Regions from separate parts of the Pseudoalteromonas apostichopi genome, predicted to be linked through region 2. Evidence: predicted binding sites of a transcription regulator. Region 2 holds the regulator's gene; each other region holds the start of a gene.

Evidence for each region. Region 2 encodes sigma-54, which starts transcription at its own class of promoters, with help from an activator protein. Its sites were predicted from a motif close to GTTGGCACGNNNNTNGNNT; they were not measured.
Region 1: QUE86_RS14560 (EF-hand domain-containing protein) is a predicted target of sigma-54. The motif match lies at 3,978-3,996, and genes of this name have one in related genera.
Region 3: QUE86_RS08890 (TorF family putative porin) is a predicted target of sigma-54. The motif match lies at 2,152-2,170, and genes of this name have one in related genera.

Annotation. Positions count from the first base shown of each region.
Region 1 is NZ_AP028065.1:3,220,392-3,226,032, reverse strand. It holds gene lrp (leucine-responsive transcriptional regulator Lrp) at 1-466, opposite strand, end outside; gene ald (alanine dehydrogenase) at 609-1,730, shown strand; gene rluB (23S rRNA pseudouridine(2605) synthase RluB) at 1,826-2,698, opposite strand; gene scpB (SMC-Scp complex subunit ScpB) at 2,695-3,285, opposite strand; gene QUE86_RS14560 (EF-hand domain-containing protein) at 3,417-3,938, opposite strand; gene QUE86_RS14555 (exonuclease III) at 4,143-4,577, opposite strand; gene xthA (exodeoxyribonuclease III) at 4,821-5,630, shown strand; gene QUE86_RS14545 (energy-coupling factor ABC transporter permease) at 5,627-5,641, shown strand, end outside.
Region 2 is NZ_AP028065.1:2,171,060-2,176,700, reverse strand. It holds gene kdsC (3-deoxy-manno-octulosonate-8-phosphatase KdsC) at 1-201, shown strand, start outside; gene lptC (LPS export ABC transporter periplasmic protein LptC) at 198-752, shown strand; gene lptA (lipopolysaccharide transport periplasmic protein LptA) at 742-1,263, shown strand; gene lptB (LPS export ABC transporter ATP-binding protein) at 1,260-1,985, shown strand; gene QUE86_RS09770 (RNA polymerase factor sigma-54) at 2,103-3,599, shown strand; gene hpf (ribosome hibernation promoting factor) at 3,627-3,914, shown strand; gene ptsN (PTS IIA-like nitrogen regulatory protein PtsN) at 3,918-4,370, shown strand; gene rapZ (RNase adapter RapZ) at 4,371-5,216, shown strand; gene QUE86_RS09750 (HPr family phosphocarrier protein) at 5,232-5,504, shown strand.
Region 3 is NZ_AP028065.1:1,987,044-1,992,684, reverse strand. It holds gene QUE86_RS08905 (hypothetical protein) at 40-459, shown strand; gene QUE86_RS08900 (helix-turn-helix transcriptional regulator) at 468-668, shown strand; gene QUE86_RS08895 (hypothetical protein) at 814-1,980, shown strand; gene QUE86_RS08890 (TorF family putative porin) at 2,268-2,945, shown strand; gene QUE86_RS08885 (aldo/keto reductase) at 3,009-3,902, opposite strand; gene QUE86_RS08880 (YIP1 family protein) at 4,073-4,783, shown strand; gene QUE86_RS08875 (efflux RND transporter periplasmic adaptor subunit) at 4,832-5,641, shown strand, end outside.

The DNA.
Region 1 (5,641 bases), 1.0 Mb from region 2:
GGCGAATAATGACCCCTTCTTCACCTTTTACTTCTTCCATTACCACATACGTTCGGCTTTCACTGACATTAGGTAGTTTTAGTAGAATATCGCCTAGTACATTTCGATATTCCGACATATCATTTACCCGCGTTTTTAATAAAAAGTCGAAATTACCCGACACCAAGTGACATTCAATAATTTCGTCGTGCTTTTTAACAGCGGCGTTAAACTCTTCGAACACATCAGGTGATGTTTTGGTGATGGTCACTTCTACATAAACGGATAAACCCTGCCCAAGCTTAGCAGGATCTACTACCGCTTTATATCCGAGTATATACCCCTCCCTTTCAAGCTTTTTTACACGCTCTAAACACGGGGTGGCACTTAGCCCTACACGCCTTGCCAGCTCTACGTTAGAGATCCGACCATCGTGCTGTAATTCCATTAATATTTTACGGTCTATTCTGTCGAGTAATTGATGCATAAGCCAAACCAGAGTTTTGCACTGTTTTTAAGTTATTTTTAGATTATATCACTAGAAGCACATTAAAAAAAGGTGAGACACACTGGCTAGTCATGAATATAATAGTCAAAAATTTTATCCCGTTCTATTAAGGCGAAAAACTATGATTATTGGTGTACCTAAAGAAATCAAAAACCATGAATACCGTGTAGGTATGGTTCCTGCGAGTGTTCGTGAACTAGTAAACCATGGCCACCAAGTGTTTGTTGAGACTGATGCTGGTATGGGCATTGGCTTTACGAACGAAGATTATATTGCGGCTGGTGCTGAAATTTTACCAACAGCAGCAGACGTTTTTGCTAAAGCTGAAATGATCGTTAAAGTAAAAGAGCCACAAGCTGTTGAGCGTGCTATGTTACGCGAAGACCAAATTCTATTTACTTACCTTCACTTAGCACCGGATCTTCCACAAACTGAAGACCTTGTTAAAAGTGGCGCAGTATGTATCGCTTACGAAACAGTAACTGATTCACGTGGCGGTTTACCACTTCTAGCTCCTATGAGTGAAGTTGCAGGTCGTATGTCTATTCAAGCTGGTGCACAAGCGCTTGAAAAAGCAAACCACGGCCGTGGTATGTTACTTGGTGGTGTACCAGGTGTTGAGCCAGCTAAAGTAGTTGTTATCGGCGGCGGCATGGTTGGTCGTAGCGCAGCGCAAATGGCTGTTGGCCTAGGTGCTGATGTTGTTGTTCTTGACCGTAACATCGATGTATTACGTGCATTAGATGCGCAGTTCGGTAATAAAGTTAAAGCTATCTACTCTACAGCTGACGCGTTAGAAAAACACGTACTAGAAGCTGACCTTGTGATCGGTGGCGTATTAATCCCTGGTGCTGCAGCGCCTAAACTAGTTACGGCTGAGCACATCAAAGCAATGAAACCTGGTTCTGCAATCGTTGACGTTGCAATCGACCAAGGTGGTTGTATCGCAACTTCTAAAGCGACAACTCATGCTGATCCTACTTTCATCGTTGATGAAGTTGTTCACTACTGTGTTGCTAACATGCCAGGTGCTGTACCACGTACTTCGACGTTTGCACTTAACAACGCAACATTACCGTTCATCATCAACCTTGCTAACAAAGGCTACAAGAAAGCGCTTCTTGACGATGCAAACTTCTTAAAAGGCTTAAACGTGATCAAAGGCCAAGTTACTTATAAAGAAGTAGCTGAAGCTTTCAACATGGAATATGTTGACCCACGTACAGCTGTTGAAAATGCTTAATTAGCATTGTGAAACAAAAAAAGCAGCGATATCGCTGCTTTTTTTATGCCAGTTTGCAAATAAATCGCTTTATCTGCAAACCGCTATATTATTGATTAACGACGTTTAGTTTGTTTAGCGCGTTGATTGTGCTTTTTAACCGCCTTACGAATTTGGTTAATTTTAGCACGCTTGTCTTTACGCTTTTCAGGAATAACCGACAGCTTAGTTTGCGTTTCGCGGCCTAGTTGTACTGTTTTACGTAAATAGTTTACCGTATCTAAATCAAGCTCAGCCCAACCACCTTGAGGTAAGCGCTTATCAAGCTCTAACTTACCGTAACGAATACGGATAAGACGCGATACTTCAACATCTTGTGATTGCCATAAACGACGTACTTCGCGGTTACGACCTTCAGTTAATGTGACATTGAACCAACGATTGATCCCCTCACCACCCATAGGTTTGATGTTCAAGAATTTTGCAGGGCCATCATCAAGTTCAACACCTTTTGTTAAAGTGCGCAGCGTATCATTAGTTACTTCGCCGAATACACGAGCAGAGTATTCACGCTCTACTTCGTAACTTGGGTGCATTAAACGATTTGCAAGTTCACCATCATTGGTGAACAGCATTAATCCTGCGGTATTAATATCTAAACGACCTACCGCTATCCAGCGCTCGCCATCAACACGTGGTAAGCGATCAAATACCGTACGGCGGCCTTCCGGATCTTTACGTGTACATAACTCACCTTCTGGTTTGTTATACATAAGCACACGACAAATACGGTCAGCTTTGTCTTCAATTTTTACCACGTGACCGTCAACACGAATCACATCGGTTGTTTCTACACGGTCGCCTAAACGCGCCACTTTACCATTCACGCTCACGCGGTTGGCATCGATGTATTTTTCCATTTCACGACGTGAACCCACGCCTGCACGGGCTAATACTTTTTGTAACTTTTCAGTTTCTAAATTACTCATTCAGATAGTTCTCTCACAGAAGGATCGCTCAATAGCTGGTTGATTTTACTCTCCTGAAGTTCAGGTAATGGTGGTAATTCATCTAAACCAGCTAATGAAAAATAGTCTAAGAAAGCGGATGTTGTTGCATACAAAGCAGGGCGACCTGGCACTTCTTTGTGGCCCACAACCCTTACCCACTCTCTTTCTAATAAGGTTTTAATAATCCCTGAGCCAACGGTTACTCCCCGTACTTGTTCAATTTCACCACGGGTAATAGGTTGCCTGTAGGCAATCAAGGATAAAGTTTCTAATAGTGCTCTTGAGTATTTAGGTGCGCGCTCTTGCCATAAGTTTGCCAGCCAAGGTGCTAAACTCGCACAGGCCTGAAATCTATAACCGCTACCTACTGCAACAAGCTTGATACCTCTGGTTTGATAATGCGTTTGAATCTGTTCAATTGCATTATTAATGCGTGGCATAGATACGCTTAAATCAGCTAATACTGTTTCTTTTAAATGCCGTTTAGACACGGGTTTTCCAGCAACAAAAATCGCAGCTTCTATGATTTCGACTAACTGTTCATCACTGATACGTTTTGTGGCCATCGTTACTAAAGGTCATTTTAAATCACTAACGCTCTATTATGACAGAAGTCAGCCAAGGTTGGAAAAATTATTATAAAAAAGCCAGTGTAAAACACTGGCTTTGGGGGATATTTCAAAAATGAATAATGAAATTAGCTGTTTTTAACCATTTCAAGGGCATCATCTTCGGCAACATCGCTGCCATATTTGCTAATGTAGTTGATAAATTCAGTACGACTTACACGCTTATCTTTGTTGCTATCCATATAGCCAAAATGATTTGCGATGTCGTCGTCATCTGCTTCTTCGATTGATACATAACCATTTTTATCGTTATCTAACGATTTAAAGTCATTTTCGATGCGGTCAAATCTAGCGATTTCTGCTTTAAATGCTGATTCAGACACCTCGCTATCAGTTGCCACTTTACCTGTATTTAACTGCATATAAGTATTAAATTCAGTGCGGCTAATTTGCTCATCCATGTTGGTATCGATATTTGAAAAATGATCCCAAATTGCATCGTCATCAGCTTCTACTTTAGAGATATAACCGTCATTGTCATTATCTAGGCTACCAAAATCACTGTCGATTTTTGATAAAGAGTTACTTGCAGAACATGCTGATAGGCTTAATGCTGCCAAAATTGTTGATGCTAGAGTTAACTTGTTCATAAGACATTTCCTTGTAGTCGATTAGATTCACTTTGACTATTACAAGTTGAATGCCAAAATGTCTTACTGACTAAAATCAAGCACTTACAAAATAGTTAAGCTAAGGTTAAGCCTATGATTTAGCAAGCTTTTCATAGCTTGCTGTAATTTTTTCATAAAAAAAGCGCTCATAAGAGCGCTTTCCATATAGCCATAATATCGCTATTAGATAGCTGCGTTTTGGTAACGCTTAACGAAGTCTGTTACAGCTTCGCCATTACATTTTAAGGTGTTTAAGTTACCAATTTTTTCACGCACAGGTGTTAAACCTTTTTTAAGTGCTGTGATACAAAGTTGAGTTTCTTTTTGCTCATTTTTAGCAAACACTTCAACTGCTGCTTTTGATGCTGAATTTTGTGATTGTGCTTTTTTAGCAATGTCACGGATGTCATTACCGTTGCATAAAATGCTTTTTGAAAAACGCGACATTGAAATGCCATGCTTTGCTGCTTCTTTACGTGCAGCGGTAAACCCTTCGTTCGCACTTAAGCTACATAACTTTGATTCAATACGGTTATCAGCTGAAAAGTAGTGCGGGTTGCTTGCTAATGAGCCAAATGAGATACATGCAAGAGAAAGCATCACTAATTGTTTTTTCATGGTTTACCTTTAAATAGTACATAATATGAACGGATGGTTTGCGCGCATTATATAAACAAAAATAAGTAGATCAACTGAATTATTTATTTAATTTAATAATTAATAGTGAGTTAACAATGTTTTTAAATTAAGCAGCAATTGATCAACATTTACCCAATTTGATTTTCGTAATTAGCTCATGAATAAGCCCTAGTTTGATGATAGAATTGCGCTAAACACTGAAACAAAAATAATAGGTGCACCATGAAGGTAATCTCATTTAACATTAACGGCCTGCGCGCCCGTTTACACCAGTTGCAAGCCGTAATTGATAAACATCAACCAGATATTATTGGCTTACAAGAAATCAAAGTGCATGATGAGGCCTTCCCTCTCGAAGACGTGCAAAAAATGGGTTATCACGTTTATTTTCACGGTCAAAAAGCGCACTACGGCGTGGCTATGTTATGTAAGCAAGAACCAAAATCAGTCGTTAAAGGCTTTGCAACCGATACTGACGAGTCACAGCGCCGTATGATCAGTGTTACTGTGACACAAGAAAATGGCCGTGAATTAACAGTGATGAATGGCTATTTCCCGCAAGGCGATAATATTGCCCACGAAACCAAGTTCCCATATAAGCGTCAGTTCTACAAAGATTTAATGACCCATTTAGAAGATAACCACACCCCTGAGCAAGATGTTATCGTGATGGGCGACATTAATATTTCACCGACCGATCTCGACATTGGTATTGGTGAACCAAACCGTAAGCGCTGGTTAAAAACAGGTAAGTGTTCGTTCCAACCAGAAGAGCGTGAATGGCTAAGCACTTTATTAAACTGGGGCTTTAAAGATACATTCCGAGAGCTTTACCCAGAAAAAACCGAGCAATATTCGTGGTTTGATTACCGCTCAAAAGGTTTTGATGACAACCGCGGTTTACGTATTGATGTGATCTTAGCAACTCCAGCGCTTGCTAAACGTTGTGTTGAGTCTGGCATCGATTACGAATTACGTGGTATCGAAAAGCCATCTGATCATGCCCCAATTTGGTCAACTTTTAACGCATGATAGACACTATG
Region 2 (5,641 bases):
ATTGGTGATGATGGTCCAGACTTACCAGTAATGGAAAAAGTAGGGTTTGCTGTTGCTGTTAACGACGCACACCCACTAATTAAAAAGCTGGCTCATTACACCACATTATTACCAGGTGGCTTTGGAGCCGTGCGTGAATTAACTGATTTACTGATGTTAGAAAACGGTAAGCCGTTAACTAGCGATGGAACCAGCGCATGAATATAGCCCGTATTTTACTGAGTGTTGTTTTTGTTTGTTGCATGGTGTGGTTGTGGTATCCGTACTTTAATCAATCAGCAGACACAATAACTAGTGAAGACGAGATCATTGCAACGCCTGATTACACTGCGGTGGCGTTAAAGCAAACTGCTTATGACGAGCAAGGAAAAATCAGTCATAAAGTAGCTGCGGCTAAAATGGAGTTGTATCAACAATTAGGGTTTACCTTTTTTGAGCAACCTGTATTTACTATTTATGGCGACCAGCAGGTTTGGCAAGTAAAAGCCAAAGAAGCCACTTTATACGAAAATGATCAGCTGATTTTTGAAGGGGATGTAGTTGCTAAAAACTTAACCCATAACGGTATGATCGAAGATATAAAAGCAGAAAACATTAATGTCGACATTAATAAAATGACCATGTTTTCAAAGCAACCTGTAACACTAACAGGACCGAATTTAAAGATTACCGGTAAAGGCTTAAAAGCCGATTTAAAAACCGAAATTGTTGAGTTAACTAACCATACACGAACCATATACTATGACCAATAAACTGAAGAAATTACTCCTGATCCCAAGCTTATTGATTGCGTTTTCCGGCACCGCTGCCGAGCAAACTGGCGCACAAATTAGCATTAGCTCAGATCGCCAAGTTGGTAAACTAAAAGATGGCGTTGGCATATTTGAAGGTAACGTAGAGATCGTGCATGGTAATCGTCGTATTACAGCAGAACGTCTTGAAGCACACGGCGGTGATACCGAAGGTACAGTAGAGCTAATTATTGCAACAGGCAAACCAGCTTACTTCGAAGAAAAACAAACGGATGGTTCCGTAATGAGCGCCAGTGCTGAAGAAGTTCGTTATGATGTTGCGAAACGCTTCTTAACCTTAAACGGTGAAGCTGAAGTTACCCAAGCTGGTCAAAAAGTAACAGCGAAAAGCATTACCTATGATATGGCTCAGCAGCTTATCAGTGCTGAAAAAGACGAAAACTCATCAGATCGTGTACACACTATTTTAGTACCTGTTGAAAATAAAAAAGACAATAAAGGCCAACCATGAGCACATTAAAAGCAGAGCTTTTAGCTAAGAGCTACAAAGGCCGCCAAGTGGTTAAAAATGTCGGTCTGGAAGTTGAAGCTGGCAGTATTGTTGGCTTGCTTGGCCCAAATGGTGCTGGTAAAACCACGACTTTTTACATGATTGTAGGCCTAGTTCCGAGCGACAAAGGTAAAATTAGCATCGATGATAACGATATTACCCTTTTGCCAATGCACAGCCGTGCGAGGTTGGGTATTGGTTATCTACCGCAAGAATCTTCGATTTTTCGAAAGTTAACAGTTTACCAAAACTTGATGGCTATTTTAGAGACTCGTAAAGATCTAAATAAAACCACGCGGGAAGAAACTCTAAATAGCTTATTAGATGAATTTAGCATCCAACACATCCGTGATAGTCAAGGTATGGCGCTATCTGGTGGTGAACGTCGCCGCGTTGAAATTGCTCGCGCATTAGCCGCTAATCCTAAATTTATCCTTTTAGATGAGCCTTTTGCTGGTGTTGATCCAATTTCAGTGTTAGATATAAAGAAAATTATTGAGCACCTAAAAAATCGTGGTATTGGTGTACTAATTACTGACCATAATGTTCGAGAAACCCTTGATGTTTGTGAAAAAGCCTACATTGTTTCTCATGGGGAGCTAATTGCATCAGGCACACCTGAGCACGTATTAGCTGACCAAACTGTACGCGATGTTTATCTAGGCGAGCAATTTAGGCTGTAACCATTACGCCACCGACTAGAGCATCTGCTAGACTTATAACAATGACAATAAATCGATAATAACTTAACTGTCTTTGCACAGTTATCGATAACTTAAAAAAAGGATTGTTAGGGATACATGAGGCAATCATTACAGCTGCGCATGGGCCAGCAACTTACAATGACTCCACAACTGCAACAAGCTATTCGTTTGTTGCAGCTCAGTACATTGGATCTCCAACAAGAAATTCAAGAGGCGCTAGATAGTAACCCTTTACTTGAAGTGGAAGAAGCGGATTACAACGAAGAAAGCATCGGCAAAAATGAGCAAAAAGCTGAATCTGACGATGTGCAAGTCAGCGCTTCTGCAGACGAAGCACCTAGCGAATATGAACAAGAAAGCAGTGATGCTCTAAATAAAGACACTGTAAGTGACGATTTAGCCATGGATGTTACATGGGATGAGTACATGAGTGCCGCTCCATCAACATCATCAGGGCCAATGCCAGAAGATGAATCTATTTATCAAGGTGCATCGACCGAAACCCTTCACGAATACCTTATGTGGCAATTACAGCTCACTCCCTTTAGTCCGACTGATGAAGCGATTGCTGTGGCAATTGTTGAGGCTATCGATGACTCTGGTATTTTAACGGTAAGCTGTGAAGATATCGTCGAGAGCTTTAATCAAAATAGTGATGAAGAAGAAATCGAACTTGATGAAGTCGAAGCGGTCCTAAAGAGAATTCAATTGTTTGATCCTGTCGGTATTGGGGCGCGTAGTTTACAGGAATGCCTGTGTATTCAACTTCGCCAATTCGATGCAAACACGCCATATTTAGCTGAAACTAAAATGGTTTTATCTGAGCATATCGAATTATTAGCGAGTCGCGACTATCGAACTTTGATGAAAAAGACTAAGCTTAAAGAAAATGAGCTTAAAGAAGTAATGACGCTAATTCACAGCTTAAACCCTAAGCCTGCGGATAGCATAGTACGCGAAGAGTCTGAGTACGTCATACCTGATGTATCAGTGAAAAAAGTAAAAGGTCGCTGGGTGGTTGAGTTAAACCCAGATAGTATGCCAAAGATTAGAGTGAACAGCCAATATGCGGCTATGTCTCGCTCTGTTAAATCAAGTAGCGACAGCCAATTTATTCGCTCTCACTTACAAGAAGCAAAGTGGTTTATTAAGAGCTTAGAAAGCCGTAACGATACACTATTAAAAGTGACCAACTGTATCGTTCAACAACAACAAGCTTTCTTTGAGCATGGCCCAGAAGCAATGAAGCCGATGGTGCTAAATGATGTTGCTGAAATGGTCGAAATGCATGAATCGACGATTTCACGAGTAACAACGCAAAAATATATGCATACCCCTAGGGGTATTTTTGAGTTGAAATATTTCTTCTCAAGCCATGTCAGCACTGAAAATGGTGGTGAGTGTTCTTCAACAGCAATACGCGCTTTAATCAAGAAGTTAGTCGCTGCAGAAAACTCGGCTAAACCATTGAGTGATAGCAAAATTGCAGATATATTGGCTGAGCAAGGAATTAAAGTAGCTAGACGTACAATTGCAAAATATCGTGAGTCTCTAGCAATACCTCCGTCTAATCAGCGTAAGAGTTTGATTTAGACGTTTTACATAGAAGGAAAAATGCTTATGCAACTAAATTTAACTGGTCGTCATGTAGAAATCACTGATTCATTAAGAGACTATGTAAACACCAAGTTTGCGAAACTAGAAAGGCATTTTGACCATATTAATAATGTTCATGTCATTCTAGATGTAGAAAAATTAAGCCAAAAAGCAGAAGCAACTTTACATGTAAACGGAGGCGAATTGTTCGCTTCTACAGAACATCAAGATATGTACGCAGCCATTGACTCGTTGATCGATAAGCTTGATCGCCAAGTCATTAAACACAAAGAGAAATTAGCTCGACATTAAATTATGAAACTAAGTTCACTTACTAATCAGGACTGCAGCAAAGCTGCGGTCCTTTTTAATAGCAAAAAAAGAATTCTTGAATATATCAGCGAACTGGCTCACCAGCAGCTTCCTCATTTATCTCAACAAGATATCCTAAATGCTTTACTCAACCGAGAGAAGCTAGGTAGCACCGGTATTGGCCGAGGTATTGCTATTCCACATGGCCGAATGAGTGGCGCCGATGAACCTCAGGCGTTTGTCATAGTGAGTGAATCCCCAATCAATTTTGATGCAATTGATAATCGCCCTGTTGACATTTTCGTAGCACTCATCGTACCAGATGGTGACTCTCAGCTTCATCTAAAGACCTTATCAACAATTGCTGATAGACTTAAAGATAAAGAGTTTTGTAAACAGCTGCGTAGTGCTACTACCGATCAGCAACTGTTTCAGGTTATATCAGCAGAGGCATAAATGGAATTAATCATTATCAGCGGTCGCTCAGGCTCAGGTAAATCGGTCGCTTTACGAGTACTTGAAGACTTAGGTTATTATTGCGTTGATAATATTCCAGTCAATTTACTGCCTTCGCTCGTGCGTAGCGTATCAGATAACTACGATAAAATAGCGGTCAGTATTGATGTGCGTAACCTTCCAAAAGAGCAGCAAGAATTTAATGATATTCTTGAGTACCTTCCTGGTTTCGCAAATCCAACACTTTTTTACTTAGACAGTGATGACCAAACCCTGATAAAACGCTTTTCAGAGACTCGTCGTTTACACCCATTATCCATTGATTCTTTGCCACTTGATCTGGCTATTAAACAAGAAAAAGTCTTACTCGATGTGTTGATCACTCGTGCTGATTTTATGATTGATACCACAGATCTCAGTGTTCATCAGTTAGCAGAATCAATTCGCGAAAAGATTTTGGGTAAAAAGGATAAAAAACTGATTATCACTTTTATGTCTTTCGGCTTTAAACACGGTATTCCAAAAGAAGCTGATTACGTATTTGATGCACGTTTTTTACCTAACCCACACTGGGAACCTGATTTAAAGCCGCTAACGGGTCTAGATCAACCAGTAAAAGATTACTTAGCTAGCCACAGCATAGTGCAAAAGTTCACATGGCAAATTCAAACATTTGTACAAACATGGCTACCACATTTAGAGCGTAACAACCGAAGTTACCTTACCATTGCCATTGGTTGTACTGGTGGCCAACATCGCTCTGTTTATTTAGCGCAAACAATTGGTGAGAGTTTTGCTAAAAGCCATGACAATGTAAAAATTCGCCACCGTGAACAAGACATTTAATTAGGCACTATTATAATGCGCGCTGAAGATACCTTTTTAATTCAAAACAAACTCGGCTTACATGCTCGCGCAGCCACTGTTTTAGCCCAATTAGCACTACAATTTGATGCTAAAATTACGCTTTATCAAGACGATAAAGAAGCTGAAGGTGACAGCGTATTGGCGTTAATGCTACTTGAAAGCAGTCAAGGTAAAGAAGTTAGAGTCGTTTGTGAAGGCCCTGATGCTGATGCAGCATTAACTGCAATCGGTGAATTAATCGCACAGCGCTTTCACGAGCAAGAATAGCATTTGCTAAGCCTTCAAGATTTACGGTAAACTTAATTAGGATATTTGAAATTCCCTTTAAATATCCTACTTTTATATCGCTCGCTTTTCTAAGTTGCAAAACTCTTAATAAATTTATCACAGTGCGACGATATCTC
Region 3 (5,641 bases), 180 kb from region 2:
ATACCTAGAGGTTACATTTAAATCAAAAAGGAAAAGATTATGTCTAAGCAAGATATACAAACGGAAGAAAAGTTTATGAGCCATAACGCATGGTTTTCAATATTCATGGGAATTACGTTATTAATCATTAGTGTTTACCCAATGCTTAAGCAAACATCAGCACCTTTACTGTTTATCGGCGCTGCCGCTTTTTTAGGTTCATTTTTTATGTTTGTGATTAGAGGTGGGTTTACATGGAAACTTGGGTATCGCCTTATGTATACCGATGAATTTTTAAAGACAATTGATACCATCGCTTATAAACATGTGGTTCTTGGATTACTTTTTAGCATGGGGGTTATTTTTTTATTGTCTGATGACCTTGCTTTAAATGTATCTCATAGCATGATGGCCACATTTTACCTCGCTCAAATGTGTTTAGTATACGGCGTATCAATTCTTTGGCAGAGTAGAGACTAGGTATAATAGTGGAAAATAATATCGCTAAATTCCGTAAAGAGAAGGGTTTATCGCAGCAAGAACTCGCTGATGCCATTGCAGTATCACGTAAAACCATTAGCACAGTTGAAACAGGCCGCTTTATACCTTCGGTTATTATCGCGTTAAAAATTGCAACCCACTTTGAACTTACCGTTGAGCAATTATTTACACTTGATGATAATGATTAATTAATCAAGTCAATCGCAATCTTGCTCTATCAGTAAGATTGCATCATTTCATTACTTCGGTATGATGCACGACCCTGTTGTTTTTGCACCCTGTGTACTAAAATCAAACAACCTAATTTGGTCAAAACTGGAGTATCGATTAAGCATGAAGAAACTGCTTATTTCACCGTCAAAAATGGCGCTTGGCGAGCAAGAAAGTCAAATTTATCAAAACATCCTCAAGCAGGCCTCTGATATCAGCTTAAACCTAATGGCAGTTAAAGTAGAAAACCACCCTGAAGACTTTTTAGGCTGGTGCTATGAGCTATTAAGTGCAAGCCGCGATCGCATTAACTACGATCTATTAGAAGATAAGCAATTACCGACACTTAAGAAACTTCATGACTTATTAATTTCTGCCATCAGCTTTTTGCAATTAAAAACCTTAAGAGTTGCACCATGGCCAGTTATCGCAGGCTTCATCGAACAGCATAAAGAGCTTGTGGCACTTGATGAGCAACTACGTTTAGCTAATTACATTGCAGCGATTAAATCACAATCATTAAAAGAGATGATCCCTGAAGACCGTTTAGCGTTTTCAGGTAAACACAGTGCGTCGCTTGATCCAAGCAGCTATAACTTCGATGTTGAATGGTTTGCTTCTACGAAGAACGCAAAAGGCTTTCACCAAATGTTGAGTGATTTGCCTGGTGCATTCGATGAAGCCTTAGCGCACATTCCACTTGAAGGCGAAATAACCCAAGAGCATTATCAACACTTTATGGTTGCATACTTGATGGCATTTAATGGTAGCGATGAAAAGCCAACGCTTGCTCCTGCAACTCGCTTACTTGCGATGCGCCGACCTGATGTGTTTACACCAATCGTAAATAGTAAACTTGATGCCCTTTGTGGGGCACTAGGTATTACCAAATTAAATAACCGTGATTTTGAGCGCTACTGGCAAGATATTGTAGAAGCAATCCATAATATGCCTTGGTTCAAAATGGCTAGCGCCGCAAATGAACTTGAGCAATCTTTAGTTGAAATTAAAGCCCTATTACCTAGCTTCTTTTATTATGCAGATAAAAGTACCGCCGATAACTCAAACTATATTAAGTTGTTAAACAAACCTAAGAGTACCACGAGCTCAGCAGGTAAAAAGACCGTACGCCGTGGCAAAGAATCAGCTGAGATACTGGTAGACCGTGCATTAGCAAGTGATGATATCCCTGAACATATCAAAGCAAAGCGCGATTCAATCATCAGTGAAGTTGAAAAAGGCCGAAGTGTTGAAGAGACTATTAGTCTGATGCGAGCGATTTTCGGCTAAGTCACTCTCAAATAAGAGAAACCCGGGTGCTTCGCAATTGTGCAACCGGGTTATTTTTTGCACCACACAAGTGCGCATGAACAATTCAAATATCCACTATTTTTTCAATTAAGCCATCTTAGAAGTCTGTTTTTAAAGCATTTAAGCATAAAATAGCCCATTCAAAATGAACTTGGCACAACCAGTGCAACATCGTATCCAGACAACACATAATAAATGTCCTCGAATAATAACCAGACTGCAATCTGAAATGGGACAAAATCAACATAACAACAGGATACAGAAACATGCTAAAACTAAAAAAAACGGTCGCAGCAAGCGCTCTTGCGCTATTAACTTTGAGCTCGACATATAGTTATGCAGAAGTCACAGCAAACGCTGCGGCAACGTCAAATTACTTATGGCGTGGTCAAGAGCAAACTGGCGGTGATGCTGCAATCCAAGGTGGTATCGACTACGCAAGTGAATCTGGCTTTTATGCGGGTACTTGGGTATCGAATGCTAGCTGGGCTGACGACATGACGTACGAGCTAGACCTTTATGCTGGTTTTGGCGGTGAAATCAATGAAACCTTTAGCTACGATGTTGGCTACATTTATTATGCATACCCAGATGCAGCATCTTACACAGATGCAGATTTCTCAGAAATCTACGGTAGCATTAGCATGGGTAGCTTCACCTTTGGTGCAGCAGTACTAGCAACATCAGCAGCTAGCGGTGACGGTACAGACTTTGGTGATTCACTTTATTTAAATGCTGACTACAGCTTCCCAGTTGGCAGTACCGGTGCAGAAATGGCCCTTCATTTAGGTCATTACTCAGGGGATTTCATTGGTGATGATGACATCATCGACTACGGCGTTTCAGTGTCGAAAGACGGCTTTACTTTCGGTCTTTCAGACAATGACATCGATGGTTCAGATGTAAAAGTGTACGTCGCTTACGCGGTTGACTTCACTTTATAAAGAATGTGTTACTTGCTGCAACACGAAGGGCCGTAAGGCCCTTTTCTCGTTTAGGGCTATTCGTTAAGGCACACTATGACCAGTTGAGCCTTGCCAAATGCGATACCATTGTTCACGGCTCATAGAGAGCTGCTTAGCTTCAACCGCTGATTTAACACGTTCAATGTTACCCGTACCAAGTACCACAGACGGTGCACTCGGGTGCATTAACAACCAAGCATAAACAACTTGATCAATTGCTGTGGCGCCAATTTCAGCACCAACCTGCTCTAACACGGCACGTAAACGCACTGCTTTTTCATCATCGCTTGAGAATAAACGCCCCCCTGCCAATGGTGACCAAAGCATAGGTTTAATATCAAGCAACTGGCATTGATCTAAGCTACCATCATCAAGGGCTTTCATTTCGTAGGGTGAAAACTCGATTTGATTGGTCACTAGTTCAAAGTCTAAACGCGACTGTAACAAGCTCAGTTGCGATGGCGTAAAGTTAGATACACCAAAATCAATAACATCACCATTCGCTTTGAGCGTATTAAATGCTTCTGCCATTTCATCGGCATTCATCAAGTAATCAGGGCGATGAATAAGTAATACATCTAAACGATCAGTGTTGAAGTTTTTTAGTGACTGCTGTGCTGAGGCAATAATATGCGCGGCACTTGAATCATAGTGGTTTGCTTTGCCTTGTAATCCTAGGCTTGCAAACGCAGGCTTGATACCACATTTAGTAATTATTTTGATTTCATCACGAATACTTGGTTTTAGTTTAAGTGCTTTACCAAATTCAGCTTCACAACCGTATTCACCGTAGATGTCAGCATGATCGGTATGTGAAACTCCCATATCGATTGCATTTTCTAAAAAACTTAAGCATTGCTGGGGCGTTACCTGCCAATCTAACAAGCGCCAGAACCCTAATACCAACTCATCAATACAACGACCATTGCTATTCACCATAACGACCTACTTTTCCTAATAAGTTCGATTCAAATTAATCCTTTAACCATATCACAGATTTACTAATCACAGCTGTTAACATACAGTTACAAAACAAATTGCTAATTTGTTACTAAACAGGATATTTTAGTACCTAAAAACAAATGTTATAAAACAAGGAATAAAAAATGAAATCATCAAATGTAATGACCGCATTGGTTGATATTTTTATCAGCCCGAGTAAAGCCTTTAATGGTTTAAAAGAAGCAAAAGGTTGGTCTTTTGTTGCCTTTATTTTACTTGCCGGCATTCTCGCCGCCAGCATGTTTGCTTTTTATAATAAAGCTGACCCGCAATTTTTAATCGATCAACAAGTGGCAGCCGCCAGTGTTGATGCCACTATTGCTGAGCAAAAAATGATTCGCCAAAGCATGGAGCAAACCATAGATATGCAAGTTTGGTTTGCTATGTTTGGTGGCATTATTGGTTTAGCTGTTATTAATGCTCTAATGGCAGGTTACTACCTATTTGTATCGAAACAAGATCCAGAAGCTAACTATGGCTATGGTGCGTGGTATGGCTTTGGCATGTGGGCCATGATGCCTTTGGTTATTTATTACTTAGGCTTTTTAATCTTAGTGCTTACAGCAAGCACTAACCAAATTTCACAAACGCTAATGAACTACCCTTCGATTAACCAACTTTTAATTGGTTTAGAAATTGGCCATCCATTCTACACCTTATTGGAGAGCCTAAATATCTTTTCTATTTGGAGCATTTTCATCGCAGCTATCGGTTTGAAGTGCTGGACTAATTTCACTTTCAATAAAGCGCTACTGTTTGCAGCTCTACCAAGTATTGTTATTTACGGTATTTGGACTGTAATCGCTCTCGTTTAATTCTGCTTTGAGCGGCGATATGCCGCTCTTAACTACCAAGGAAGTAACATGAAAAAAGCCATTATTATTGGCCTCGCTGTTACAGCATTTGTCGCATTACTAGTATCAAAGCAAGTCACAGGCAATAAAGATGCACCAGAAATGCATATTGCAGAAGTTGCACAAGGCAATATTGCCGATTCAATTTTAGCCTCTGGCAACCTAGTCTTTAACACCCAAGTGCAGCTGCGCTCTGAAGTGACTGGCCGCGTAGCGAAAGTGTTTGTCGAAGAAGGAGAAAGTGTCACTGAGGGCGATATTCTTATGCGTCTAGATACTACAGCGTTTGAATCTGAAGTTGCACGCAACAAAGCCGTGCTTCGCGCTACTGAAATTGATATTAAGCACAGCGAAACCCGACTGAAAAATATCGAACGCCAGCTAAGCCGCCAAAAAGAGCTTTATGAAGTTGGCCTCGCTGGCCAAGAAGTGTATGAAAACCTACAAAATGCCCGCGATTTAGCGAAAATAGATATTGAAGCAAAACGTGAAGCTTACAACCAAGCCCAAGCGTCATTACTCATTGCTGAAGACCGTTTAAATAAAAGTGTATTTCGCGCACCAATGAGTGGGCTACTTGCATCGGTAAATATTAAAGAAGGTGAAACCGTAATTGCCGGAACAACCAACATTATTGGCTCAGATCTGATGCTAGTAGCAGATCCAAGCGCTATTTTAGCCGAACTTCGCGTGGACGAAACCGATATTGCTGGTATAAAACTAGACCAACATGCAGATATATATGCCGCCGCTTACCCAAACCAACCTTTTACTGGCAAAGTAATAAACATTGGTACTTCAGCAAAAAACCAAGCCGGT